DNA from 3 places in the Brevibacillus sp. WF146 genome. Region 1 is predicted to be linked to each of the others. Evidence: riboswitches for the same ligand, from Rfam matches in the RefSeq annotation. Region 1 holds a riboswitch; each other region holds the start of a gene.
The links. A riboswitch is a leader RNA that binds a small molecule or an ion and turns the genes downstream of it on or off. The one in region 1 is predicted to bind cyclic di-AMP.
Positions count from the first base shown of each region.

Region 2: another riboswitch for cyclic di-AMP. It lies ahead of A6764_RS22415 (amino acid permease); the one in region 1 lies ahead of A6764_RS12175 (CAP domain-containing protein).
Region 3: another riboswitch for cyclic di-AMP. It lies ahead of A6764_RS19675 (C40 family peptidase); the one in region 1 lies ahead of A6764_RS12175 (CAP domain-containing protein).

Region 1 is NZ_CP109943.1:2,444,539-2,454,229, reverse strand. It holds gene A6764_RS12205 (ABC transporter ATP-binding protein) at 252-893, opposite strand; gene A6764_RS12200 (bacteriocin-associated integral membrane family protein) at 899-3,190, opposite strand; gene A6764_RS12195 (hypothetical protein) at 3,545-3,823, opposite strand; gene A6764_RS12190 (2-phosphosulfolactate phosphatase) at 3,838-4,572, opposite strand; gene A6764_RS12185 (aminoglycoside phosphotransferase family protein) at 4,612-5,577, opposite strand; gene A6764_RS12180 (hypothetical protein) at 5,815-5,970, opposite strand; cyclic di-AMP (ydaO/yuaA leader) riboswitch at 6,149-6,299, shown strand; gene A6764_RS12175 (CAP domain-containing protein) at 6,307-7,005, shown strand; partial or broken gene A6764_RS12170 (PhzF family phenazine biosynthesis isomerase) at 7,072-7,805, opposite strand; gene A6764_RS12165 (homoserine dehydrogenase) at 7,949-8,956, opposite strand; gene def (peptide deformylase) at 9,020-9,544, opposite strand.
Region 2 is NZ_CP109943.1:2,123,506-2,133,196, reverse strand. It holds gene A6764_RS10590 (adenine deaminase C-terminal domain-containing protein) at 1-651, shown strand, start outside; gene A6764_RS10585 (MurR/RpiR family transcriptional regulator) at 778-1,644, opposite strand; gene A6764_RS10580 (aspartate aminotransferase family protein) at 1,732-3,090, opposite strand; gene A6764_RS10575 (dicarboxylate/amino acid:cation symporter) at 3,194-4,456, shown strand; partial or broken gene A6764_RS22415 (amino acid permease) at 4,934-5,191, opposite strand; cyclic di-AMP (ydaO/yuaA leader) riboswitch at 5,301-5,426, opposite strand; gene A6764_RS10565 (SOS response-associated peptidase) at 5,662-6,336, opposite strand; gene A6764_RS10560 (ArsR/SmtB family transcription factor) at 6,503-6,805, shown strand; gene A6764_RS10555 (LLM class oxidoreductase) at 6,911-7,876, shown strand; gene A6764_RS10550 (NAD(P)H oxidoreductase) at 7,944-8,552, shown strand; gene A6764_RS10545 (sugar phosphate isomerase/epimerase family protein) at 8,652-9,500, shown strand; gene A6764_RS10540 (superoxide dismutase family protein) at 9,674-9,691, shown strand, end outside.
Region 3 is NZ_CP109943.1:3,973,304-3,982,994, reverse strand. It holds gene A6764_RS19690 (cytochrome P450) at 1-1,041, shown strand, start outside; gene A6764_RS19685 (sensor histidine kinase) at 1,197-2,570, opposite strand; gene A6764_RS19680 (response regulator transcription factor) at 2,571-3,290, opposite strand; gene A6764_RS19675 (C40 family peptidase) at 3,504-4,127, opposite strand; cyclic di-AMP (ydaO/yuaA leader) riboswitch at 4,133-4,274, opposite strand; gene A6764_RS19670 (LiaF transmembrane domain-containing protein) at 4,577-4,990, shown strand; gene A6764_RS19665 (PspA/IM30 family protein) at 5,075-5,770, shown strand; partial or broken gene A6764_RS19660 (IS1182 family transposase) at 5,924-7,261, shown strand; gene liaF (cell wall-active antibiotics response protein LiaF) at 8,011-8,874, shown strand; gene A6764_RS19650 (sensor histidine kinase) at 8,888-9,691, shown strand, end outside.

The DNA of each region.
Region 1 (9,691 bases):
GTATTGTAATATGTTTTTGTCATGAAGACAATTGTATCAGCTAAAAAAACATTTGGTAAATCAATATGCTTGACGTAAATCAAAAGTAAAAAATATGTGATTGTTCAATCATTTGTGGAGCACAGGGCAAGAACAATCAGGGACGGTTGCACCTCAAACGAATCAGCCAGCGGCCGATTCGCATGTCGGCAACTGGCTGATTCATTCGCGAAGGCTTGTTGATCCTGTCCCTGCAAAGGGGGCAGGCACCCTCACGACAGTGTAACAATTCGGTCACACGCTTCCGCAACGTACGGATCGTGCGTAACGATGACGATGGTTTTGCCTTCCTGATTGAGTCCCTGCAGCAGCTTTACGATTTCGTTTCGGTTGTCGGCATCCAATGAGCCCGTGGGTTCATCGGCAAGGATGAGCTCGCAGGGTTTTAACAGGATTCTCGCGATTGCCACCCGCTGCTGCTCCCCGCCTGAAAGACCATATATTTTCTGCTTGAGCGGAATATCCAGCCCCACCTTCTCAAGCGCATCCATTTTTCGCTTTTGCTTTTCCTTTCTCGCTGCCTTCGAATAGAGAAGCGGGATTTCAAGATTTTCGTCCACCGTCGCATCATCGATCAATGCGTAATTCTGGAACAGATAAGCGATTCTGGTCTGAAGAAGCTTGTTTGCCTGAGCCGAACCAATCCGTGGGCTGTTCTCGCCAAACAGATTGACAGTACCGCTGCTCGGCTTTTCCAGCAATCCCATGATATTGAGAACGGTTGTCTTGCCGGAACCGCTTTTCCCGGTAATGGCGAGCATCTCCCCCTCGCAGACCTGCAAATGTATCTGGTCAAGAACCACGTGGTCTTGATAGCGCTTGCTGACATCCACCAGTTCGCATACCGTGTTCATGCCGTTTATCCCTCCCCTTTCAGAATGTTCACTTTGTTCCGTTGCTCGATGATGAAAAGTGCAAGAACAGACGCTGCAAATTCCACCGCCACCACCCCGACGCCTGCTGCAAGCACGTTGATGTCAGAGGAACCCATGGCCTCGTGGATGGATGTCGCCACGGCAAAAACCCTCGCCGCCTCCTGCAACAGAAGGGATGCCAGCCCGTTGTTCATCAGGAAACAAATGCCAATCTGAATCACCCAGGTCGCTGTCAACAGCCACAGATACTCCTTGTACGTTCGGAAGAAACCCGTCCCAAACAATCGGCGAACAATAATTCTTTGCTGGTATTTGCTGAAAAAGATGCTCAAATTCTGCACAACAAGCACCAATAATCCCGCTGCCAGTCCGATGCTGATGAACAAAAGTTGGTTCCTCTGCTTTTGCAGCTCGTATATCTGCCCCAACACGTACTGTTCGACGGTGATCAGGCTTGGCAGGTTGTCATCCAGTTTCAGCCTTTTTAATTCAGGTTCAAGCGCCTGTAACGTCTGCTCGGTGTCTCTGTTGATTAGTTTCACTTTCAACGGATCGCTGCCCCCGCCACCACTCATCATGTTTGCCTTGTCTGCAACGAGACTGTTTTTCTCGGTGACCACCTGGATGATCGGATCGACAATCATGTTGTTTTCCATGCGAAATACTTCCGGATTGAAGCTGAATATTTTCTGCCCGTTTGCGATCCAGATGATTTTCAACGGTTGATTCCGTACGCGATCAGGAATCTCCACGTGAAACAGGTTTTCATCCCCTTCCGCACGACTTTTTCTGGATTTCTTGATGTAATCCAAAATATCTTTTTCATTGCTGCGATATTTTGCAGGTACAAGCAAAATCAAATCGCTCGTATCCTCGGAAATCATCACAGGATGATTTTGTGCATTATAGACGGGAAACTCCCGCAGATAATTAGGATTTACCGATATAGTACGTATACCGTCAAACCCACTGTTCAAACGAAGCGATGTTTGCTCATAGTCCCCCGCATCGATGAATACGGCTCCCATGCGGTTGAGTAGAGGATAAAGGGCCGTGACTTGCGTTACCGTCATTTTGTGCCCACCTTTCTCTATATCCTCCAAATCGTTCCCGACCATTACGGGATAGAACACACCGTAATCCTTGCTGCGCTCCCAGCTTTTCAGATTTTCCTGCTTGATGCGCAACTCATGATACTGGCTCCAGATGGAAAGGATGACCAGGATGAGAAAGAGGGAGCATCCGGTCTTGAACAGCGTGTTCAATGCAAAGATGCCATTCGTTTCCTTGCGGTTTTTGATCACGTCGACAATCTTTATTCTCGACAAAAAGATATAGGCGATGACTGACGTCAACGTGACAATGACATAACTCGTCAATTGCGAGAGGAAGACGCTTCCCATAAACTGACCAGTCGTATCTTTTATGAGTGAGGACGCGAGTAAGGAGATCACCGCGGCCAGCGCAAATACACCGGTAATCCATCTCCCGACAATGACGTACCACAGGCGCACGCTGGACAGGCCGTGCATTTTCATCACGCCGATCCGCTTGGATTCGTGAAACATATAGTACATGAGCATAAAGATCGTGATGATCAACATCACGTACCTGATATATGCGAAGAAATCATCCTCGATTTCCATTTTTCCAAAATTGGACGATTGACCATCGAAGTCAACAGGAGTGAGCAGAGTCCCCTGGTCAACCAGTTTCGCAGCCTTGATCTTGTTGATGACCCGTTCCACAAACTCCTGGTATTGTTCTTCAGATGCCTCCACAAAATACCGGCCTTCCACGGGAAGGTGTTTATAAGCAAACCGGAGCGGTTTCATTTCGAACAGGGTATGGGTTCCGAAACTCTTGATCCGCCCCACCTGATCCTTGTCTCCGGACTCTGCCGTAGATAGAAACGAATTGCCCTGCTGGGTGTCTTCCGCAGTCAGGAACCTGCCGCTTTTTAATCGAAAAGAATCAAACAACCGGGTGTTGTCTGTCAGCAGCACGTATTTGTGAATGCGAACTTCATCATCCTCACTGTAATCGATGTGTGTACGGAAGAGATTGACCTTTGTTTCCAGCGCCGCTTCGAGTAAAATCGGGTACATCTCATCTGGTGAAGCAAAATTGGCATAGTTGGGAATCGTAAACGGCTTTGAAATCTCCTCTCCTGCCTTTTCCAGTTGATCGAGTTCATCCCGATAGGCTTGATCGAAAGCCAACAGAAAAGACACCGCGAATAGAAAGAGCAGCAAACTGGATAGTATCTTTTTCAATGTACCCTCTCCTCCATTGGATGACCATTCACCCTCACCATGTGTCTGAGTTTGTTTGCCGCTTGCTGTTCATTTCTCCCATTGAAAACAGTTGTTTTTGGGTTAATTTTTATATTTTGTTATTATTAACCAATCAAATTGTTTGTAATTATAGTACACCTACCTGCATGGATCAAGTCCATCTCGTATGGACATTACCCCCGGCAAAAGAATCACATGGCCCGATTCGTATCCCTGTAAACACCGCTTTTTGTTATCTGAGTTTCTCGTCATTCCAGGTACGGAGCCAGTACGAGGTACCTTTTGCCATCAGGCACATACGGTTGTTGATTGACAGTCAAGTGTGCAGCAACTTTACGGGTAGGTAGCTGCATAACCACTATCGTTGGAGGTGATACCTCTTCCGCTTGGGCGGTCAAGACGAGAGGCCCTGCGCTCGTGCTCGTCGTGACCGAGTAGATCAGACATGACATCATGATTGAGGAGATTACGCGAGTGAAGACGAAAGAGTTCTTTTAAACGACTGTTTAATTCAGAGGAGAGTTTCTTGAAGAGCATCAAAGATTGCTTGCCGACGGTTCTCGGCTGCCTGCGCGTCGGCTTGGCGGCAGGGGGATGAAAAAACATCTGCATGGCTTCCTCCCCCACTATCGTCCGGGAACAAACGCCCCTTCCCGATTAAGCACAGGAACCGTCTGACTGGCATTCCAAGCGGAAGCGATCACCACATCCTCGGCAAATCCCGCCGCGATCAGCTCCCGTCCCGAGGCAGACTCACACAGCAGCGGGTACAGCTCCGGCTTGGTGGCGTCAAAGGCAGCGACAGCCAGGCGGGCCTCCGGTGACAGCCGGTATCCGCGAAGCTCGCCGAGGATCGCCCCCGCCGCAACCATGTCCTCAAATGCGGGACGGAGGCTGCCGTCCGGCCACCGCTCTCCGCTGGCAATCACCGTGACGACGCCCCCTGTATTTCGGATGAACCGGGCCACCGCCGAGGCATTGCGCAAACTGCCGGCCACCACGATCGCGCCGCTGTCCTTTGCCAAAAAGGAGCACGTGGCTCCGTTGGGCGACGGCAGTACGATCCGGCACCCCTCGTCAATCACGGAGAGCGAAGCGGGAGACAGCGAAATGGGCTCGCCGCGTTTACCGGCCAATACGGCTTGTACGCTGGCTGCGTACTCCGAGGCGGACGCATCCCGATAGCGATATGGATACACCACTCCGCCCCGAGCGAGGACCACATCGACACAGGTCGTAAACGAGAGCACATCGACGATCACGACGATGTCGGAAACGGGGGCCAAGGCTTTTACCCCTTCATACCCCCAATCAAACCGGGCGTGAAATCCGTTTTGCTGAAACACTGCCACATCCGCCATTTTTTCTTCCCCTTCCCTTCCAGGATTGCGTGCCCATCTTCAATGTTGGCACTGCGACTGCGCGACCGATTCCCACTTGTCGCGGTCTTGTGAAAACCACACCGGTTCCATGCGTTCAAAATACAGGTGATCTTCCGCAATGAGCTGCACTCTGCCGAGCATCTCCTGACGCTGCTCCTGAGCCATGCGGGCGGTCCAGACCACGGCGGAGAACAGGCTCATTGCCACGTATACCGCGTACAACGTCCAAAACTCCGGCGGGATTTTATTGGGGTAAAAATATCCGAAAATTTGGCCGAAGCAAAAGGGGACGCTTACTTCCCTGCTGAACAAGGCCAGCTTGCAAAAGTCGCAGATGGGGTCTCCCCAATCGAACCGGTCGAAATCGATGGCCCCGGCGTACCGCTTGTCCTTTACGATCAGATTGCCCACGTGGAAGTCATCGTGCTGGAACCGGTTTGGCCGCTTGCTCAGATACGTTATGTTTTCTTCCACAAACACCATGATTTTCTCGTCGTGCGGGATGGCCAGACCAGCGGTGCGATACGATTCGAGGTATCTCGCGTGTTTTTGGACGGCTCGCGAATGCCAGGCGGGGATGTCGGACGGAGCGTGAAGCTGGTGCAGTTTTCTCAGGTCTTGACCTGCCTGCCATCCGATGCAGAACTGTTCTTCTTCCGTACAGAGAGGCAGGATGTCCCTGGCGTCCTCTCCGTCGATATGGGACAGCAGGATGTAGCAAATCTGCAGGTCCTCTGCGATCCCGCATTCAATCGGCTGCGGAATGCTCGCCCCGAACGGCTGCAGGGCGTGGAGGGTGTGAAACTCAGACCGCTTCCGCTCCCAGCGGCTCTGGTCCGCAATGCGCAGGACTCGCCGTTCTCCCGACTCCATGCGGACCAGGTATTTTCTGTCGGACGAAAATCCTTTGTGAATCGGCTCGATGCCGACTGCTGAACAAAGGGCGGGACTTTTGCTTCGCAACCATTCGATTTGTCCGGTCATGTTACACCTCCCAGAAATGGCAGCTTTTTCATTATATCATCCATGCTTCTGACGACAAGAAGCATTCTTGTTATTTAAAACGTTTTCTTCATGATGGCGGCATGGATGGGAGAACGTCGATTTGCCAGCGCCGGCCGTCATGAACGTCATGAAAAAAGGTTATCCCGCCTGGGCAGGATAACCTTTTTGTTCCTCTACTCCCTGTCTATAATTTCGTCCCGCCGGCTGACAGCCTGGTCAACCCTGCGTATCTTCGGCGGAAGGCTGCTTCGCCGGGGACGTCACGTGCGCCTCCTCATCCAGCAGCGGCACGTTTTGCTGGTGCATTTTCTGCTTTGTCGGATACGCGCCCACCTGCTGCAGTTCCACATTGACATCCGTCTGTTTGTCCATCCCTCATCGCCTCCCGTTTTGGTTTCCCGTTTAGTATGGTTCCAATTCCGAGATTGCTATACCGCCGATGACAGCGGACGCGGCTGGCGTCATTCCGCCGGTCGTCACGCTGAGCGACCATCGTTTCCATATTTTGAAGGTTCCCTTTTGCCGGTATCTTTGTTATCCTCGTAACCGAGCCAAAAACAAGCCGAAACTTCCGACAGCGGAAGTGCGGGGGACTTTTTTTGCAGACCACGGTCTGCATGGGGTGAATCGCCGAATGGCGAAGGGTTGTCTCCTCAATCCCAACCCGACAACTAACCTCGTAGGCGAAGAAAAGGAGACGATGTGCACATGAAACGATTTGCCAAGCCGATCATCGCCATCGCTATGGGATTGGCCGTCACCAGCATTTCCACGTCCGCATTTGCCGCGACGACTTGCCCGTACAAATCGATCGCCGGCCAAAAACAGTGGTTCCCCTACGTTCAATACTTCGGTTCTTTCCAACAAGCACCGAACGTAAGCCCCGTATGGAAAGTGTACATGCCGGTACCGGTGAAACAGCCGGTTCAAAAACCGGTTCAACTGCCGGTACAGTACCCGGTACAGAAGCCTGCCGCTCCGACCGGCAACCAGGTCGTTGCCCAGCCGAAAGCTCCGGCCCAACAAGCGGCACCGTCCGTTTCCCAATTTGCCAAGCAGGTGGCCGACCTGGTGAACCAGGAGCGCGCCAAAGCCGGGTTGAAGCCGCTGACGCTGGACAGCGCCCTGTCCAAAGTGGCCATGGACAAAGCGGTCGACATGTACCAAAACCATTACTTCAGCCACACCAGCCCGACCTACGGTTCCCCGTTTGACATGATGAAACGATACGGCATCACCTTCAGAACCGCCGGCGAAAATATCGCCATGGGTCAGCGCAGCCCGCAGGAAGTCATGCAGCAATGGATGAACAGCCAAGGCCATCGTGCCAATATTTTGAATCCGAACTTCACGAAAATTGGCGTGGCCTACCACAACGGGTACTGGGTGCAGGAATTTACCGGATAACCAGCGAACAGAGAATCAGCAAGCCGTGCTTCTCGCGTGAGAGGCACGGCTTTTTTGCTGGCGGCGTCATCGGCCGATTTCGACGCGGACCAGCGACTCCCGTACATAGACGCCCGTTCCCGCGATGGTGACATCCAACTGATCACCGGCCTGGTGTACTTCGACGTGCACGTTCCCTTCCCGTCCCATCTCGTGCCCCTGCTCCACGACAAGCGACAGCGGCCACGCGTCCGGCGTGCGAATGTAGCTGGCGTAATAGGCGCCCATCACCCCGGAAGCGGTGCCGGTCACCGGATCCTCCACCGTTCCCGAATACGGCGAGGAAAAATGGCGTCCGTGCATCTGGGCGGACGGATCGTAGGTTTCCAGACAGAACGGGTGGACGCACGCACGGGGCATGCTCGTGAGCACGGCCGGAAACGCCCCATTGCGGGGGGACATGCGGCGAAAGGATTCCAGCCGCTTCACCGGAACCAGAAGGGTCCAGATGCCGGTGCTGCCGTACATGACCGGAAGTTCCTCGTCCAGGTCGGCTCTGGTCAGCCCGATCGCCCCGGCCAAATCGTCCAGGGAACCCTCGAACAGAGATTCACCTCATGGCCGGGCGTGAAAAACCGAATGCGCAGATCAGCCGTCTCGGCCGGCAGAACAAATGCCGTTTCGTTGTAACCCACCTGACGGGCGACCGCCAGCATGTGCTCGTCGTCAAGATCGCTGGCGTCAAGCACGACCCCCGCCGGATTGCCCTTGTCGGGTGCGGTGCCAAACGCATTGTAATGATACACGTTGACTTCCGCCATTCGCTCTTCCCCCTTTTTCCCCTATAGAATCGCGCCGGTGTTTTTTTTCGAAACAGTGCGTCACTTTGCGGCGGAACCGGACAATTTCGCGCCGCATCCTTCCCGCCGGCCGCCCCTCTTTGATTTCCGGAAGGCAGCCGGTTCTAGTCGAATGCCTGGAGGATGTGCTCCAAATCTTTCAACGCAGCCGCCGCAGCAGCGCGCGGATCGGACTTCCCGCCGATGACCAGCAGTTCGCCCATCGCGTCCGTTTCGACCCGGATGGCCTTGGTCGTGCCGTGAACGCGGGCGAAGGGATGGTCACGCTCGTACAGGCGAAGTTCCACGGCCGCTTTCACCCCTTCCGCCGTCCGCCGAATGCTGCCGACGAGCTTGGGCACGCGTCCGGCCTGCCGCCACGCGTCCATCTGCGCGCGCGTCAGATGCGCAATTCCCGTCCGCTTCACGTCGTCCAGGCGCAGGCCCGCCCCGAACGCGGCGTTGGCGATAATCGTCAGCTTGCATGCGGTGTCCCATCCCTCCACGTCAAAGCGCGGGTCGGGCTCGGCGATCCCCAGTTCCTGTGCCCGGCGGATCGCTTCCTCGTACGGGATGTCCGCTTCCATCATGCTGCTCAGCACAAAATTGGCCGTCCCGGTCAAAATGCCTTCCACGACGGCCGCTTCGCATCCCGCCAGATTGTATTCGAGAAGATCGACGGTCGGCAGTGCGGCCGCTGTGGCGCCGCTGATTTTCAGGACGGCGCCGGTTTTCTTCGCCAGCGCGGCCAGTCCCGGGTAGTCGGCGACGAGCGCCCCTTTGGAGACCGCAATCACGTGCGTTCCCTGTGCCAGCGCGGTTTTCATGTAAACAGAACCGGCCCCGCCCGTGACGTAGTCGGAGGGACCGGTTTCGATCAGTACATCAGGGCGGGTGCGGGTGAGAAAATCGGCTCCCGTACACGCCGGATCGCCGGCCAGTTCGCCGCGCGCAAACGCCTCCCAAACCTCCGCGGCCAAACCCTGATCATCGTAGCAGCCGGTTCGGGAACGGGCGACGCCGACAAGCCTCACCTCCACGCCGTACCGCGTCCGGTAGCGTTCCCGCCGCTCATCCAGCAGGCGGGCCGCTTCTCTGCCCACCGTGCCAAATCCGGTAATGATCACGTTCATGTCCTTCACGCCCGACTCCCCCTCAGCAGCTTCGCTCGTTTCGTCATCGCTGGGCAGACCGGTTTACCGGACCCATGCGCGTTTGTGCGCGAGGATCGGATTGGCGGCTTGCGGTTTCAGCCGCTTGCCGGTGTTGGCGTCATACAGGACGTTGACGTAGTCGATGTACAGGATTCCATTCAGATGGTCGATTTCGTGCTGGATGCAGCGGGCCAAATAACCGTCCGCTTCGAGGACCACTTCTTCGCCCGCCCGGTTCAGCGTTTTTACCTTCACGTACGACGCCCGTTTCACCCGGCCGACCACGCCGGGAATGGACAAGCACCCTTCGGTCCCCGTCTCTTCCCCTTTTCTTTCCACGATGTACGGGTTGATCAGTTCCACCAGGCCGGTACCGCAGTCCATCACGACCAGCCGTTTCGGTATGCCGATCTGGATCGCGGACAACCCCGCCCTGCCCTCGTCGGCGTAGATGGTGTCCGCCATGTCGTTCAGGATTTTTTCCACGTTTTTCGTGACGGCGGTCACCGGCTTCGAGATTTCCCGCAGCACCGGATCGCCCAATTTCACGATGAGCCGTTCTGCCATGCCTGTTCTCCTCTCGTTTGAAAACTGTCGTGTATTCACCGTATCAAATGCGTCTCCCGTCCGTCAATTGATCAGATCCCGCTGCCGCCCGTTTTTTCAATCGACAAACACACTTATATGCGCTATCTTTAATGGTAAACATGATGT
Region 2 (9,691 bases), 320 kb from region 1:
CCCGAGATCGACTGGGCGCAGTTCGGAATCGGAAAAATTCCTGCCCCTACCTGGAAAGCGGAGCCGGAATGGTTTCGCGTGGCAAGCACCGGAGGGAAGTTTCCCGTTGCGGACATGATCAACGCGGCGATTCTCTCGCATCGAAACGAATCCCTTCCCGAAAGGAACGGCGCGATTGTACTGACCGCGCACGACGATTATCTCTATGCCGCGCTGCTGGACCGCCAGGGGAAATGGATCTGCACCGGCATCGTGAAAGGCTTCGGGAACATACATGCCTTGGCCAGCACCTACACACTGTCGCAGGATATCATCGTCCTCGGCAAGGATGCCGTGCAGATGGCCCAGGCGGTCAATCGGATCATGGAAAACGGCGGCGGCATCTGCCTCATGGAAAACGGCCAGCCGCTGTTCGAGCTCTCTCTGCCTCTGATGGGCGGGATGAGTCTGGAGAACATGGATGTCCTCATTGCCCGGACCAGCACGCTGGTTCACCTGCTGCGAGAGCGCGGGCACCGGCATGAGGACCCGATCTATTCCCTGCTGTTTTTCTCCGCCACGCATTTGCCCTCGATCCGTTTTACCCGAAAGGGGCTGTTGTCGGTCAAGACGGGTACCATTTTGATCCGCTCCCGGGAGCTGGGCGGGTAGGTACGGGATACTTTCTCCAAAAAGCGGTTGCTCACCCGGCTCGCAAACAAGACAAAAACCCTTCCGATGCTGGAAGGGTTTTTGTCATTCGTTGTCTGCGGGAAAAGTTGTCACGTACGCACACGACTATTTCCTGGGTTCTACGTAAATATCAAAGTTCATCCAGACCTCTTCCAATTCCAGAAGTACATCCTTGGCCTGCTCGGCGGACGCCTGGGTCATCGCCCGCAGCAGGGCGGTGACGACCGAAAGCGGCGCCACCAGGGAATCCATATGCGACGCAATGCCTGTCGGTGTATAGAGGACCTCGTCGGCATGACGAACCAGCGGCGAAGAGGGATAATCGGTAATGGCTGCGACTTGAACCCCTTTCTTCTTCCCGTAGGCCAGACAATCGACCGTAAAGCGGGAGTATCGCGCAAACCCGATACCCACGATCACATCGTCGGAGCCGAATCGGTGCAAATGATCGACCGTGCGCGGCTCTCCGGTAAACAAGACGGCCTCCTTGTTCAGGAAACGCAGGTAAAACTCGAAGAAGAGCCCGATGGATAGCGTGCTTCGCGAGCAAACGATCCCGATGCGTTGAGCCGTGACGAGACGTTTTACGATCCTCGCGAACGCCTCCAAATCGATCCGTTCCATCATCAGCGTAAGGTTTTGGACATCCTCTTCGAAATATTGCAGGACCGTTCGCTGCTCGGCGCTTTCAATCACGCGCGAGAGCTGGAACCGCTCGCCGGTGGTCAGCTTTGATCGGACCAGTTCCTGCAGTTCGCGCGAGAGCGCCGGATAGCCCGAACAGCCGATAAACGTGGCAAAGCGGGTAACCGTCGACTCGCTGACATTCGCCTTTCTGGACATCTCGGCGACGTTGTAAAAGGCAGCCGACTCGGGGTCCCGCAAAATCACGTCCGCAATTCGCTGCTGCGAAGGACTCATCTGTGCGTACAACTGTGACACCTTCTGGAGAATGGAAGGTCCGTGTTCCATCGTGATCACCTCAAAACGTTGTCCCGTACATCCAATACCGTTAAGTATACGAAAGGAAAGAGGCGGCGACAACGTCGAGGGAGAAGACTATACGGTCACAAATTGGCCCAGAGCGGCAAAACTTTTTTCAAACGCGTCCAGCGTCGCCTGAATTTCTGCCGGTCCGTGCGCGTCTGACATCGAAAAGCGATTGAGCGGTTTCGAATAGACGCCGTGATCCATCAGCAGATAGTCGAGCGCAAGGCGAAGCTCGTGGCGGTTGGCCCCCAGATCACGATAATTCCGCACCTCTGCCTCGGTAGCCAGGACGTTGAAGATGGTACCGACTCCCACGGTGTTTACGGGGATGCGGTACTGCCGGGCAAGCTCGTGAATGCCGTCGCGCAATTGATGTGTGCGCTGCACCAGCGATTCAAAGCGGCCCGGCTCCTTCAAATACCGAATGGTAGCCAGACCCGCCGCAAGCGAGATGGGATTCCCGTTGAAGGTGCCGCTGTGAAAGACGACTTCATGGCGATTGCTGGAGCGCAGAGGCGAACACATTTCGAGAAGGCGGCGTTTTCCCCCTACGACGCCGATCGGGAACCCTCCTCCCACCACTTTTCCCAAAGCGGTCAAATCGGGCTGGACGCCATAGTAGTCCTGGGCGCCCCCCAACGAAACACGAAAGCCTGTTTTGACTTCATCAAAGATGAGGATGATTCCGAGCCGGTCGGTCAGTTCCCGCAAATTCGCCATAAACTGGCGGTCGGCCGGGATGTATCCGGACTGCATCGGCTCCACGATGACAGCCGCAATCTGATCCTTCTTCTCCGTCACAATCTTTTCGCAAGCGTCCCAATCGTTGAACGGAAGTACGACGGTATGCCGGAGATAGTAATCCGGTGTCCCCAGGGATTCCGGTACGGACGCCGGCGACGATTGATCTCCTACGCGGTCAATGGTTGGATTTACGCTGACCAGCACATGATCATGCGCCCCGTGATAATGGCCCTCAAATTTGGCGATATGCGTTTTCCCCGTGTAGGCCATCGCCAGACGCAGGGCAAACAGCGTCGCCTCCAAACCGGAATTGGTAAACCGCACTTCCTCGAAGCTGGGATACAGGCCCGCCAGTTCTTGCGCCATCTCCAGTTCCATCGGATGAGTCGCTCCAAAACTGCTGGTCCCCTGCTGTTCCCATACCTGTTGAATCGCTTTCCGCACGACCGGATGGCCATGTCCCAAAAGCAAAGCGCCATAGGAGAGCAGGTAGTCTACGTACCCATGTCCATCCAGGTCATACAGCCAAGCATTCTGTGCCTTCTCAAAGGTAATGGGAAAGGGTTGATAGTAGCGAAGATTTCCGTTCACTCCGCCTGCAATCAGCGTATGGGCCTGCTCAAAAAACGCGGCCGATTTCGGGCGTTTTTCGCGGTAGTGCTGCTGTAAGGAAGAAAGGTTCAAGGTGAATCCCTCCACGTCTATGATGAAATAATTATTGCACCACTAAAAGATATAAGCAATAATAATTTCATATGATAGTAAAATTAAGAAAAGGGGGAATTGTATGAAAACGAGATCGGCTTTTTACATTCTCGGGGCCACCGTGCTGGGCGCGCTGTTCGGGCATGTCTTCCCGGAAGCGGGGACAGCCATAAAACCGCTGGGCGATGCGTTCATTCGCCTGATCAAGATGGTCGTGATCCCCGTGATCGTGACGACCCTGCTGGTTGGGATCACGGGCATTGGCGATATCAAACGCATGGGGCGCGTGGGCCTGAAAACGATCATTTGGTTTGAAGTGATTACGACGCTCATCCTGTTCATCGGATTGGCCGTCGGCAACCTCGTACAGCCCGGAAAGGGAATCGACCTGAGCCAGCTACCCAAAGCCGATATTACCGCGATTGCCTCGAATACCTCGAAAGTACTGGACGCGAAAACCCTTCTCCTGAACATCATTCCGACCAACATTGTCGATGTGCTTGCGAAAAGCGATCTTTTGGCCGTCATCTTTTTCTGCATCATGTTCGGCACCGCACTGGTCGGTCTCGGAAACGAAGCGAAGCCCTTCCTGTCCATCATGGAAATCGCATCGAAAGCGTCGTTTCGTCTCGTCAATCTGGTGATGAAGGTTGCCCCGATCGGCGTGTTTGCGCTCATGTCGGCTACCATTGGCACGTATGGAATCGCGCTGCTGTTCCCGCTCCTTAAACTCATCGGGACTGCCTATCTGGGGCTGGCTGTCCTCGTGTTCGGCCTCTTTCCGCTGGTCGCTGTGTTCCTTTCCATCCGCATCACTGACGTGTACAGGATGATTTGGGACCTGATGGTGATTGGCGCTTCCACCGGGAGTACCGAGACGGTCGTGCCTCAACTGATGCAGCGTCTGGAAAAATTCGGCGTCCCCACATACATCACTTCGTTTGTCATTCCGGCGGGCATGCCGTTAAATTCGGACGGCACCACGCTTTACCTGACCATTGCCGGCTTGTTTATCGCCCAAGCGTTTGGCATTGACATGAGCCTGCAGCAGCAGCTCATGATGGTGCTGTTTTTCGTTGTCACCAGCAAAGGGGTGGCCGCGGTCCCGTCGTCTTCCATGGTGATTCTGCTGGCCACCGCTACCGCCGTCGGTTTGCCTGCTGAAGGCGTAGCCCTCATTCTCGGGATTGACCGGGTCATCGACATGGCACGTACCGCGGTGAATGTGATGGGACATGTCTTTTCATGCGTAGCCGTGGCGAGATGGGAAGGCGTCTTTCAAAAGGGGCCTGTCGTCCTTGACGGGATGGCGGCTTCTTCCGAACGCGGAAGTCTTTCCTCGTGATTCATCAAGAGAGAGCGGGCACCGGTCATTCATCCGGAACCCCTGCAAAGCGGATCGAACTGGAAAGGCATGTACGGTATGGACATGAAAAAGGAAAAACCAGGTCACTGCTCTCAAGTGACCTGGTTTTGGGGAGGGTTACTCATGCAGGTGAAACGGTATCGTTGACACAACCACGTCTTTCCGATAGATCAGCGCGGCTTTCAGCAGGAATGCCGTTTGGTTGTGCAATAACGCATGCCACCATTTGCGGACGATGAACTGCGGGACGAGCACGGTAATAAACGCATCCCCTTCTTTTTCCTTCTCCAGGGTATCGATGTACTTCAAGAGCGGCGCAATCACGGTTCGGTAAGGCGAACGCAAAATAATCAACGGAACGTTCGGATTCCATTTTTCCCATTTTTCCCGCATTTGTCCCGCATGTTCATCATCAAAATCGACGGTGACCGCTACGATGTCATCCGAAATCCCCTTGGCATGGACAATCTGACGGTAGGAGAGCGTCACGACCGTCAGCAATACCAGAATCACGATGGCGATCGGGAGGGAATAAGCAAACGCGCCGAATCCAATCAGGGCCAGCACGAGCAAAATCTCTTCCGTAGCGTACGCGACCGATGAGAGCGCATCGGATGAAAAGATCGCCAGCGCTTTCCATTTCGGCAATTTTTCGTGAGCGATTTGCCTTGTTCGCAATGGTGACCCAATGAAGAAACGCTTCAACTGACCAATTGTCATTCGTGTCTGACCTTCCTTCGGGTTGGATTTACCTGGAAAACGAGAAAAAAGGCCACAAAGGTTGTATTACCCTTGCAGCCGCAGCCTCGACATCACAAGTGCATCCCCCTTTCCACAACGCTTACGAGGTTAGCTGACGGATTCGGGCAGTGGAATTAGCCCTACGCATGTTCTGCGATTCACCCCAAAAAGTGGTTCCCCCGCTCTTTCGATTCAGCGTGTCACGATATGAAATTCTCCCTCCAAACATAATCCCGTCTCCCCCAACGTGCAACGGGTACGCCGCTCAATGAAAGCGCATACAAACCTGTCTATGTTTTTCTTTCGAATGAAATCGAATGCGCACGCAATAACTCGTGATGGCGGATGGGATGAGCACACGAGGTTCTTTCCCAGGAATACGCAGCAGGATAAAATAGAAATGGCAAACGCACCGCAGCCAGGCGCTGACGGAGTTTTCCCCGCTATGACCAGGGGGCCTCTTCCAAACATTCCGGCCGGTCGTTTTTCGGATTCCCGACCATCGCCGATACGGGATATGCCTTCATCGCCTGGGGATCGTACGGTACGAGCAGCGACTGCAGCCATTCCGCATCGAACCTGTCCCGGTCGAGCCACGCGCTCTCATGTTCCGGACGCAGTATCACCGGCATCCGGTCGTGGATGTCTGCGACGACCTCGTTGGGCCGGGTGGTAATGATCGTGCAGGTGTGAAGCTTGTGGCCGTCAGGCGCCGTCCAGGTGTCAAACAGGCCGGCGAAGGCAAAGGGTTCTCCGTCCCGCATGGTGATGCGCATCGGCTGTTTCCCCCGGTCCATCTGCTTCCACTCGTAGAAGCCGTCGGCCGGGATCATGCAGCGCTTGCGTTCAAACAGCCGCCGAAAAGCCGGTTTCTCCCGCAGCGTTTCGGCGCGGGCGTTGATCATCTTGGAGCCGATCTTCTGGTCCCGCGCCCACGACGGAACCAGTCCCCAGCGCAGTTGGCCGATTCTGCGGCGACCGCCGTCGGCAAGTATGGCCGGGATGGGCTGGCCGGGCGCAATGTTGTACCGCGGCTTCCATTCAAACGGGATGTCCTGCAGGTGAAATCGGCTCATCAGTTTTTCCGGGGCGGTGACCAGCGCGAAACGGCCGCACATGGGCAATCTCCCTCCTGCCACCAGCTTTCCCGGGCTCAAGGAAAAACATCCCCGTCCAAGCGAGGGAGGGTGTGGTCCCCTGACATTGGCGGGATCATGCAGCCAGCCCGCTTTCGAAATGTGGGATACTGTAAGCGATACACGAAAGAAGAATCTGGAGGATATCATGGAACTTTTGGACGTATTGAAAGCCTTGTCCAATGAAACGAGGCTGCAGATCATACAGTGGTTAAAACAACCGGACGTTCACTTTCCCAAACCGCTTCACGGAGACATTCACGAAGACGGGGTTTGCGTGAGCGACATTCAAAAAAAGGTGGGATTGTCCCAATCCACCGTGTCCCTGTATCTGTCCATGCTGCAAAAAGCGGGATTGATAAAAGCAAAACGGATTGGGCAATTTACGTATTACAAGCGAGATGAGGAAAACATCAAAAAAGTGATGGAACGGTTATCAAGGGATCTGTAAGGGGACGGATTTTTACACATTTACACTTTTGGGCTTGTAGGTTCCCTGCCCTTTCTTTTATTATTATATCGATAATTATAGATATATAGATATGGAGGAGTCATCATGAACCGGTTTGACAACCACAAGGGTTACACGCGCATGTATCAGGAAAACAAACTGACGCTGGGGCTGTTCTTCCCGCTGGAATCATACCAAGGCAGCGTTCCGGAGATGGACATGGACAAGCAGCTGAAACTGGCCAAACGAGCGGAAGAGCTGAATTTTGCCGCATTGTGGGTCCGGGATGTTCCGCTGCATGACCCCCATTTCGGCGATGCGGGCCAAATGTATGATCCCTGGGTCTATCTGGGATATATTGCCGCCCATACCAAGGAGATCGCGCTGGGTACGGCAAGTATTATTCTCACGCTGCGTCACCCGCTGCATGTCGCGAAAGCAGCGGCATCCGTCGACAAACTGTCCGGCGAGCGCCTGATTCTCGGGGTGGCGACCGGGGACCGTCCGATCGAATTCCCGGCCTTCTCCGTCGATCCGGAAAACCGGAGTCCGTTCTTTCAGGAATCCCTGCTGGTCATGAAAAAAGTGTGGGCGGAGAGTTTCCCTGCGATCAAATCGCCGCGGGTGGACATGTGGAACGGGGACCTCTTGCCCAAGCCGCGACTCGGGGACATTCCGGTGCTGGTTACCGGCCACAGCTCCCAGTCCGTCGAATGGATCGCCCAAAACAGTGACGGCTGGCTGTACTATCCCCGAAACCTGAAATTCCAGTCGGAACTGATCAACAATTGGCGTTCGCTGACGGACGGGTTCAAGCCATTCAGCCAGTCCCTCTATGTCGATTTGACCGACGACCCGAATCATCCGCCGATCCCCATTCACTTGGGCTTTCGCATCGGGCGCAATCCCCTCATCGGGTTCATCGAAAGTCTGAAAAATGCGGGCGTCAATCACGTGATCATCAACCTGAAATACGGCCAGCGTCCGTTTGAAGAAGTGCTGGAAGAACTGGGCGAAGAAGTGGTTCCGCACTTTCCCGCACTGACCAGCAAACCGGAAAGCGTATCGTGAACAGGCAAGAATCCGGCTGCCACGTGAGCGGCCGGTTTTCACAAAATCTGGTGGGGAGTGGTTGGGAATGAAGGTGCTGACGATCGTCTCGCATCCCAGAAAAGAATCGCTTACGTTTTCCGTCGCCGAGCGTTTTGTTCAGGGACTGGCCGATGCCGGACATGAAGTGGAAGTGGCGGACTTGTACGGGGAGGAGTTTCATCCGCTCGTCCTGGAAAAAGACGAACCGGATTGGGAGAACCCCCGCAAGAGCTATTCTTCACGTGTTCAAGCCGAAATGGCAAGGCTGAAGCGAAACGATGGACTGGCGTTCATCTTTCCGTTATGGTGGTACTCCTTGCCGGCCATCACAAAAGGGTATATCGATCGCACGTGGAACTACGGCTTTGCTTACGGCGGATCGCGTCTTCCGCACAAAAAAGTCCTGTGGATTCCGCTTGTCGGAGAGACAGAGGAAAGTTTGAAAAAACGGCAATTTGACGCCATGATCTCCCACTATCTGAATGTCGGCCTGGCTGGGTATACGGGTATTTCCCAATCGGAAGTGGCATTCCTGTACAACACGCTGGCGGAAGATATGGACAGCGAGGAGGAAATCAAGCAGCATTACGACAGCCTGCTAAAGCGGGCGTACGAGTTGGGGTATACCTACAGCGATTCGGTCACGCAAACCTGACAGGCTGACGCGACAGCGCGATACGCTCCATCAGACAGATTCTGGGAAAGCATACGGGGATCGGGGAACCGAACGGCCGAAAAGGAGGAACGCGAAACGATGGCTTACCGTGTGTACGCAATGGATTTTTCCTTCTACAATTCCATGGGGATATACAGCTTCGAGGCACGCTGCGAGATGCTGAAAGAGATCGGGTATGACGCCATGCACATGTCCATCTGGCACGGAGAGCGGTGGCGGGACGCGGCGAAACTGAGCAGCGTCAAGCAGAAATACGGTCTGGACGTCGCAGGTGTGTACGTCGTATTGGATCTTTCGCTGGGCGAGAACCATCCGCGAAATGCGGGCATCCTGACGCTGCTGGAGACGATCGAAGGCTGCTCGACTGTCGAGCTGGCAATTCAATCCGTCGGAAATCATATACGCCCCTCGGACCCGGCGGGTGACGACATCGCGGTGAAGTGGCTGGAAAAGGCGCTCGAAATTTGCGAGCGGCGAAACATCAACCTGCTGCTGTACACCCACCTCTCCTTCTGGATCGAGCGGCACGAAGATGCGGTCCGGCTGTGCCGGCGAATCAATCATCCCAATCTGGGAATCGTCTTCTGTGGCTACCACTGGTACGCTGTCGACGGGACAAACCTGTCGGCTACGCTGGAAGCAGTAAAGCCGTACCTCAAGCAGGTGAACATGTCCGGCAGCCGTCGGAATCCGCACGGTTTCGGAAACGTCGCGACGATCGAGCCGCTGGACGAAGGCGAATTGGACAATTTCGCGCTGCTGGGGCAGTTGAAAAAGATCGGCTTCGATGGGATGATTGGCTTCCAGGGCTGGAGCGAGGGCGGCGACGCCTACAGCAAGCTGAGCCGCTCGCTCCGTGCATTCCGTGACATGGAACGCCGGTTGGAGGCACATCCGCACTGGGCCGAATTGCGATTGCTTCCGTAAAACAAACCTGACCCTCCCGCCGCTCTGCGGCGTTCGCCATCTGTCGCCGTTGGCACGCGGCACCTGCCGCCCGCCGACGGCGATCTTTTCTTGCCACGACTCCGAAGAACCTCATGCCTTTTCTCCACATAGGATAAAGTGGGCAGTAGACAACTACCTTTGTGGAGGGTATCATGCATCCATTCACACAC
Region 3 (9,691 bases), 1.5 Mb from region 1:
CAGCCCGCTTTTCACCGGGAGCGGATCGCCGCTTACGCCGACGCGATGGTCCGCCAGGGGACCGCCATGATGGCCGGGTGGAAAGACGGCGACATCCGTGACGTGCACGAAGACATGATGAAAGTGACGCTGGCGATCATCACCGAGACGATGTTCGGCAAAGGATTGACGGAGGGCGTCGACAAGATCGGCCGCGCCATCGAAATCGGGCTGCAGTACGTGTCGAACAAGGCTTCGGCGATGATCGACATCCCGCTCGGCGTGCCGACGCCGCAAAACCGGAAGTTTCAGGAGGCGGCGGAGACGCTGGACAAAACCATATACGCGATCATCGAGGAACGGCGGAGGAGTGGGGAGGAAGGACGGGACGACCTGTTGGCCATGCTGCTCGCCGCCCGTGACGAGGAGGACGGGCGGGGCATGACGGACGAGCAGGTGCGCGACGAGGTGATGACCATCTTTGTCGCCGGCCATGAGACGACCGCCAACACCATGTCGTGGATCTGGTACCTGCTGGCCACCCATCCCGAAGCGGAACGAAAGCTGTGGGCGGAACTGGACGAGGTGCTGGGCGGACGGCCGCCGACGGCAGAGGATGTCCCGCGGCTTGTCTATACCAATCAGATCATCAGCGAAACCCTGCGGCTCTATCCCGCGGCCTGGGTGATCAACCGGGAAGTGGTGGACGAGGTGGAGATCGGGGGGCACGTGTACCAGCCGGGCGAGACACTGATGATGAGCCAGTACGTGATGCACCGCAGCCGCCGCTATTTCGACAACCCGGACCAGTTCATCCCGGAACGGTTCAGCGGCGATTTGCTGAAGCGGATTCCCGCGTTCGCCTACTTCCCCTTTGGCGGCGGGCCGCGCATCTGCATCGGCAACAACTTTGCGCTGATGGAGGCGGCGCTGCTGCTGGCCACGATCGCTCAGCGCTTCCGCCTGCGGCTGGCCGAACCGGGACAGCGGGTGGAGCCGGAGCCGCTGGTTACGCTGCGTCCGAAAAACGGGTTGATGATGCGGCTGGAGGCGCGGATATAAAAAAAAGAGGCATCTTTCCACCAAAAGCATTGGCCGCTTGGTGTCAGATACCGAACTGGGGGTTATTTATCACGGAAAGCAACACGCTTGCTTACAAATAGTACTGTAACAGAAAAAAATAAAGCGAATATTAACCATCAATAAATTGAAATAAATTATGGTTGAAAAAACGGGATCGTAAAGGAGAAGCAGCTTCCTACGCCCAGTTCGCTGCTTACGTTGATCACGCCGCCGTGGCGCTGGACGATGCTCTGGCAGATGGTCAAGCCGAGGCCGGTGCCGCCGTTGTTCCGGTTGCGCGATTTGTCCGCGCGGTAAAACTTGGTGAACACCTTGGGCAGGTCCTCCGCCGCGATACCCTCCCCCTTGTCGATCACGGAAAAGAGCACGTGCCCGTCCCGCTGATCGCAGGTAAGCAGGATGGACCCGTTTGGCTTGTTGTAGTAGATGGCGTTGTTCAGCAGGTTTTCCAGCACGCGGCGCAGCTTGGCCTCGTCCGCCTCGATGTGCAGCTCGTTGGAGACGCGCAGCTTCCATTGAAACGACAGCCCCGCCTCCTTGATGCGCACCAGGTAGTCCTCGATGACGCCCTTGACAAAGCTTTTCACGTGAATGCGGCTGATGTTCAGCTTGATTTCCGTGCTTTGCTGGGTGAAATCCTGCAGCTCGTCCAGCAGCTTTTCCAGATCGGCCGTCTTTTCCTCGATCTTGCGCATCTGCTTTTGGATCCGCTTGAGATCGGTGACGCGACCGGACCCGATGTAGGAGGCGTAGCCTTTGATGGTGGTCAGCGGCGTGCGGAAGTCGTGGGCGATGGCCGAGATCAGTTCGGACTGCCGGTCCTCGGAAAGCCGGAGTTCGTCCACCATGTCGGAAAAGTAGCCGAACAACTGGCCAAACTCGTCGTGCGAGCGGTAGGTAAACGAGACGTACCGCTTGCCTTCCCGGATTTCCTGCGTCACGCGGGACAGTTCACTGACCGGCCGCAGGATCCAGCGGACAAAAAAGGTGAGCAGGATGAGGCCGACCAGCGCGATGCTGCCGTAGATGAACCACAGCATCATTGATACGCCTTTGGTGGCGAGAATGTCCGATTCGTCCGTGTAGAAGTAGATGATCGTCTGCCCTTGCCGCGGAGGTTCGTGCTGAAAGTGGTATTCCGCGACCACCTTCAGATCGTTGTTTTCCTGATCGGCCGGACGCGTTTTCAGCGTTTTCAGATTGTAGGCCTGTGACGGTTTGATGTAAATGGGGTTGCCGTCCGCGTCCGTGACCACCATTTTGTACATCAGGTCTTCCGGAAGCTGTGCCTCCAGCTCCCGCCGCTCGGTCGGATCCTTGAACACGCCGGAGTTCAACAACTGGTTGACCCGGACCATCTCCGCCGTTTCCTTCTCGTACCGGTACTGGTTGTGCCGGTCCGTCTTCAACTGTTCCACGATGATGTCTTCGAAGACGAATTTGAACAGGAGCAAATTGAGTACGATCAAGGCGATAAACGAGAGGAACAGCTTGTTCCGGATGCTCATCTACACTTTCTCCCCGATGAATACGTACCCCGTCCCCCATTGCGTTTTGATGAACTGGCGATCCGTCTCCAGTTTTTCGCGCAGGTTCTTGATGTGCACGGTGACCGTGTTGAGCGAGCCGTAGCCGTACCCCCAGACGCGGTCGTAGATCTGCTCCCGCGTGAAGACGATGCCCGCGTTTTCGGCCAAAAAGGTAAGCAGTTGAAACTCCTTGGTGGACAGATCGATCTTTTGGTCGTTGACGTAAACGGAGTACGTTTCCTTGTGAATTTCCAGCCCCTTGAACTTCAGGACGGTAATGGAGGATGCCGAGGTCTCTTTCTCCGCCGCCTCCTCGCTGTGACGGCGAATGCGTTCGTAGCGGCGCAGGTGGGCGCGGATGCGGGCAAGCAGTTCTTCCGTGTCAAACGGCTTGGTGATGTAGTCGTCGGCGCCGATCTCAAAGCCGACCACCTTGTCGACCGCTTTGCCCTTGGCGCTGAGAAAGAGGATGGGCAGCTCCCACTCGCGGCGAATCTGCGAGCAGAGCTCGTAGCCGCTCATGCCGGGCATCATGATGTCGAGCAGAATCAGGTTGGGCTTGGTGCCCGACTTCAGCAGTTCCAGCGCCTGCTCGCTGCTCTGCGCCGTGGAAACGTCGTATCCTTCGCTTCCCAAAATATCTTCCAGCAGCTCGAGTATTTCCTCGTTGTCGTCCACAATCAAAACATGGTCTTTCACCGGTACTCTCCCCCAGTCACCACATGTGTTCTGGTCCTATTCCTTTTATCATATCACGGTTTGCCCGCACGCGGGGACATAATCCCGTCCTTCCCGCCCGGACAGTCCAGGCAGCGTCGAAAAACGGATGTTACTACCTCTTGACACCAGGTACTAAACAAAGCCAGAAAAAGCCAGAGACCTGTCGTCCCTGGCTTGCACGCTGTGCGTCGATTACTGCTGCTGCCGCGGTTGTGATTGCTGCTGCTGTTGCTGTTGAGTTTGCTGCTGTTGTGGAGTCTGCGGCTGTTGTTTCGATTGTTCTTGCTGCCGCTGCGACTGCTGCTTCGCATCGGGCAGCGATGCTGCTTGTACCGGTTTCTTTTTCTGTGGAGCCTCGGCAATGGCCTCAAGCACAGGCAGGGCAATCCGTTTGGCGCCCACAAAGCGCTTGCCCCAGTAATACGGATCGTTCAGCCTCGTGTTGACGACTCCTTTGCCGCTCTCCGCGTGTACAAACATGCCGTTTCCGATGTAGATGCCCACGTGTGAAACGCTGCGCCCGTTGGTGTTGAAAAAGACCAGGTCACCCGGCTGGAGATCGCTGCGGGACACCGGTACTCCCAACTTGAATTGGGCGGACGACGAATGAGGCAGATCTACACCCAGCGCGTCAAACACATAGCGCGTAAAACCGGAGCAGTCAAATCCGTTTTTGGTCGTGCCGGACGACTTGTAAGGAGCGCCGTACAGATCGTTGACGACACCCATCAAGGAAGATTCCTCCTGGGCGTGTGCAGCGCCGGCTCCCATTGCAAGCATCCCGGCGATGAAGAGAGTAACCACCGTTTTGCGCAAGAGAAACTGCTCCTTTCCTGAGCCTACGAGGTTAGCTGATGGGTTCGGTCGAAAGGATTGCCCTAGGCGGCCGGCAAGCGGCTGCCATTCACCCCGAAAAACGTGGGTCCCCCGTTTCCGCATAGCGGAATTCGGCTAATTTCGATGTTTTTTTACACGCACTCCAGCACAATTCAACACGTGTCCGATTTTTCCTGTCTTTTTGCTTGGTTGTTCACAATTTTGACACAAAATGTTGTCATAAATCGGAAACGATTCGTGTCGACCATGCCGGCGCACGATTCGCCAAAGCGCGGGTGCATGCTTGTCCGATTGCGGAAGGAAGGCGTCTCCGCCCCGGGACGGAGGGAAAAACCAACCGCCCGCCCGTTATGGCGAGCCCTGTCAGCCGTCTACAATAAAGCCATGAGGGTGACACCCAAACAAAGTCGATGGGAGGGTAGCAGTTGATGAGCGAGCGGTCTGGAAAAGTGCTTCTCGGACTGGTCCTGCTGCTCATTGGCGGGTTGGTCTTGCTGGATCAGATCGGCATTGACGGCGGCGATCTGCTCGGTGTGCTGATTCCCGGGCTGATCATGCTGTACGGCGGCCGCAAAGTGATGGGAAGTTCAGGTTCGCGTTTTAGCGGCGTACTGATCTTTCTGTTCGGGTTCCTGATGCTGATCGGCAAGCTGCATCTGCTGTTTCACGCCGTGCTGGCCATCGGGGTCATTTACCTGGGCTTCCGCTTGCTTCGCCAACGGGATGTGCCGGATCACCCGGTTCCGACCGTCTGGGAGCGGCAGTGGGCACAGCGCGTGCTGCGAGAAGATGACGCATTGGATCGTTGGGAGCAAAGCGTAACCAAGCGGCAGCAGCCGTAATCCCCGCGCCGGCATGGCCGAGTCGCAGGACAAGGATGTTAAAACAACCATGATCATGTGATATGATGAGGAGGATAAGTGACAATGGGTATCTTGAAACGCTTGCGTGATTTGACGGTGGCTTCGGTGAACGACGTGCTGGATTCGATGGAAGATCCGGTGGTAATGCTGAACCAGTACATGCGTGACATGGAAGTGGAGATCGGCCAGGTGGAAGTGGCCGTCGCCCGTCAGGTGGCGCTGGAGAAGAAATTCCGCCAGCAGTGGGAAGAGGCGCTCGCCCTCGTGGAAAAACGGGATCGCCAGGTAAAACTGGCGCTTACCGAAGGCGAAGACGAACTGGCGCGCCGCGCGCTTGCCGACAAGAAGCAGTACGAAGCGCGTGCCCAGGAGTACGAGGCGCTCTACCAGTCCGCTTCGGAAGCGGCGCAAAAGATGCGCGAAAAGCTGGCTGAGCTGAAAGAAGAGTTTTACAAGATGCGGGCGAAAAAATACACCCTGATGGCCCGCGCCCAAGTAGCCAAGACGCAGAAGCAGGTGAATCAGGCCATCGTCGGGATGGGCAGCGAAACGGCGAGCCGCGGATTTGCCCGGATGGAAGAAAAAGTGATGCGCATGGAGGCGGAAGCGGATTTAAGCGGCCAGTGGCGCATGACCAGCGCAGGCTTGGACCACTCCCTGAGCAAATGGGAGAAGGACGACTTGGACGCCGAACTGGCGAAGATCAAAGCCTCCCTGCTTGAACAGAAGGAAACGCCGCACCAAACGGAACAGGCGTAAGCGAGAGGAACGGCGGCGTTTGATGTAGAATAGAACCAAAGGCAGCCTGGGAAACAGGCTGCTTCAGCGTGTAGACAAAGTACCGAAGGTACAAGGTCTACACGCTTTTTTGTCGAATAAACATGACATTCAACGCTGTGTAGAGGTGGAAGCATGCTGAACAAGCAACAGGCCGAAGGCCGTTATCAGATATCTGTAGTCTCATTAGATGAATTGGTTCCACAAGATCATCTTGTTCGAAAAATCGAAAATGCCATCGACTTTTCTTTTATCTACGACTTGGTGAAAGACCGGTACTCTCTCGACAACGGAAGACCCAGCATTGACCCCGTCGTCCTCATCAAAATGGTGCTCATCCAGTACCTGTTTGGAATCCGTTCCATGCGACAAACCATCAAAGAGATCGAAACAAACATCGCCTATCGGTGGTTTCTGGGTTACGACTTTACACAACCGATTCCCCACTTCACGACGTTCGGGAAAAACTACGTACGGCGATTTCAAGGAACCGATCTGTTTGAAAAGATTTTTACCCGTATTCTCGAGGAGGCTTGCCATCACGGATTTGTAGATCCCTCGGTCTTGTATATTGATTCCACCCACGTAAAAGCCAGTGCGAACAAGAACAAATACATCAAACAACTTGTGCAGGAAGAGCGGAAGAAGTATCAGGAACTCCTTGAAGAAGAATTGAACCAGGATCGCGTGGAGCATGGAAAGAAGCCATTGCCAAAAAAGACTGAAACAGCCTGGAAGGAGGTGAAACAAAGCAGTACTGACCCCGACAGCGGTTGGTTTGTCAAAAACGAAAAAGAGCAGACGTTTGCGTATTCGTTTCATGCAGCAAGCGACCAACATGGTTTTGTCGTTAGTGCCGTGGTAACGGCGGCTAACGTTCATGACAGTCAGGCCTTTTCGGATGTTTTCGAACAAGCCGTGGAACGCGTAGGAAAACCGGATGCCGTGGCAGTAGATGCCGGATATAAAACGCCTTACATTAGCAAGTGCCTGTTGGATGAAGGAATTCGCCCCGTGATGCCTTACACCCGTCCTCACACGAAGGAAGGGTTATTTCGAAAGCATGAATACGTGTATGATGAATACTTTGATTGCTACATCTGTCCTGCCGGACAGGTTCTTACCTACGAAACCACCACTCGTGACGGCTACCGTATGTACCGTTCCGACCCAGGCGAATGCAACCATTGCCCATTCCGCCCCCAGTGTACAGAGAGCCGGGAGGCTGTGAAGCGAGTCAGTCGTCATATTTGGGCGGATTACCTAGACGAAGTGGAGCATCTGCGACATACCGAAGTGAATAAACGCCTTTACGCACGCAGAAAAGAAACCATTGAGCGCGTATTTGCGGATTTAAAGGAGAAGCATGGTTTGCGTTGGACCACTTTACGAGGACTGAAAAAAGTGACAATGCAGGCGATGCTTGTCTTTGCTTGTATGAATTTAAAAAAACTGGCCAATTGGCTATGGAAGTCAGGCAAAGGGAGGTGCAATGCCCTTCATTTCCGCTTCACTTTCGAATACATACAGGACAAACTCCCTCTACTGCCAATGGCAACAAGGGAGTTTGTCTGCAATCTGAGGCAGCCTGGGAAACAGGCTGCTTTTCCCCTAGAGGAGGTTCTTTTTTTGGCAGACTTCTTGGTGTTTTTGCGACGGTTTATCGCCGAACCCGGACGTGTCGGCAGCATCATCCCCAGCTCCCGGTTTCTCTGCGCGCGCATGCTGAGCCGCGTGGATTGGGCAAGCGCTGGCGTCATCGTTGAACTGGGGCCGGGCACGGGTGTGTTTACCCAGGCCATTCTCCAGAAAAAGCGGCCGGACGCCCGTTATCTTCTGGTTGAGCGTGATCCCCAGTTTCGGGCCGTGCTGCGCGACCGGTTTCCCGAGGTGCCGATTCGGGAGGAGGCCATGAAGCTTGGCCAGTATATGGAGGAAATGAGGTTGGGCAAAGCCGACGTAATCATCTCGGGCCTTCCTTTTGCCATCTTTCCGGAAACGCTGCGCACCGGCATTCTGGACCAAATTCAATCCGTGCTGGCCCCCGGCGGGCTGTTCATCACGTTTCAATACTCGCTGCAACTGCAATCGGAGCTGCAGGCGCGGTTTCAACGGGTGGAGACGGGTTTCACGCCGTTGAACATTCCGCCTGCGTTTATCTATACATGCCGTAACGGTTGGAAGGAAAATGAGCGGCATGGGGCGTAAGAGAGGAGACTCCTGTGAAACTGTCCCGCTTGCACAAAATGACGGCTGGTGTTCTGATCATTTTGACGGGCATTGGCCTGTTGCTCGACACCTTGCATATCATTTCGTTCAGTTTGTTCAGCCTGTGGCCGATGGTGTTGGTGTACGTCGGCGTGCGCATGTGGGAGAAGCAAAAACGCATCAGAGGCGGCCTTTTGGCCGGGTTTGGCGTCCTCATCGCGCTGGACATGTGGTTTGGCGTGGGATTCCATGACCTGTTCCATTTCGTCGTCCCTCTGGCGTTGATCTATTTTGGCTTCCGCCTGATCCGGGGGCGCTCGCGGCGGCGCGACGGACGAGCGGACACGGTCGGTGACTCGGACGGTTTCTCCCCGGAGTGGGACACGCCGGACGATGCGCCGTTTTACCAAAAGCAAAAGGCGGCTCGCTGGGCCAAGCAAAAAGGATACGGGCCTGTCTTCGAGGACCGGGTGGAGACGCCGTTTCACCCCGGCTGCATTCTGCGGCCCAAGGATACCCGCAGTTCGCTGATCGGCGATTTTCATCTCACGTCCGGAAGGTTTGAACTGGATCAACTGCACATTTGGCACGGCATCGGGGATGTGGTGATCGACCTGTCGCGGGCGATGGTGATGCAGGAGGAAGCGTTCCTGACTGTCGACGGCTGGGTGGGGGACGTCACCATATACGTGCCGGTCGACATGCCGGTTGCCGTTACCGCCGAGGTGAGCATTGGCGACCTGGAAGTGTTTGGACACCGGCAAGGCGGCATCAGCCGCAGCGTGATGGTCCGCTCCGAGCAGTACGAGCAGGCCGCTCAAAAAGTGCATTTGCAAATCTCGCTGCTTGTCGGCGATATAAAAGTCAAGTACATCTAGGGGGTACTGACCGATGCGTCGACAGCGATTAGCGAGCGTACAATGGCAGTACGTGCGGTTCGGCCTGATGCTGGCCATCGGCACGGTAACCGCCACGTTCCTCTGTTTCCTTTTGCTGCACATCGCCTGGGCCAACGATCCGGAGATCCGCCGCCTCTACTTGACGCTGGCAGATGACCGGGAACTGAGCCGGTGGCTTGACACCAATCTGCAGATTCAACTGCCGGCCGAGCCGGATTGGATGATCATGCTGGCCGCCTTCGCCGTTTCGCTTGCGGTGGGGACGGTCATGGGCGTGATCGGCGGCTACATTTTCGGCAACCTGTTGAAAAAGCGGCTGTACGTGCTGGGCGAAGCGACCATGAATCTGAGCCGCGGCCTCTTGTCCTACCGCGTGCCCGATCTGGGCGCGGACGAGATCGGCGAGCTGGGCTGGCAGTTCAACCGCCTGGCGTCGCAGTGGGAAGATCAGGTGGCGTCGCTGCAGCGGCTGTCCAATCACAACGCCGCGCTGGCGGAGCAGTTGAAACAGGCGGCCGTCACGGAAGAGCGGCAGCGGCTCGCCCGCGAGCTGCACGATGCCGTCAGCCAGCAGTTGTTTGCCATCGCGATGACCACAGCCGCCTTGAAGCGGCTGGTGGAGAAAAATCCGCAGCGCGCCGCCCAGCAGATCGAACTGGTGGAGGAGATGGCGGCGGCGGCCCAGGCGGAGATGAGGGCACTCCTGCTGCATCTCCGTCCGGCCACGCTGCAGAACAAGACGCTGAAGGAAGCGATTGTCGATCTGCTGGAAGAACTGGCGCGGAAAAACACGCTC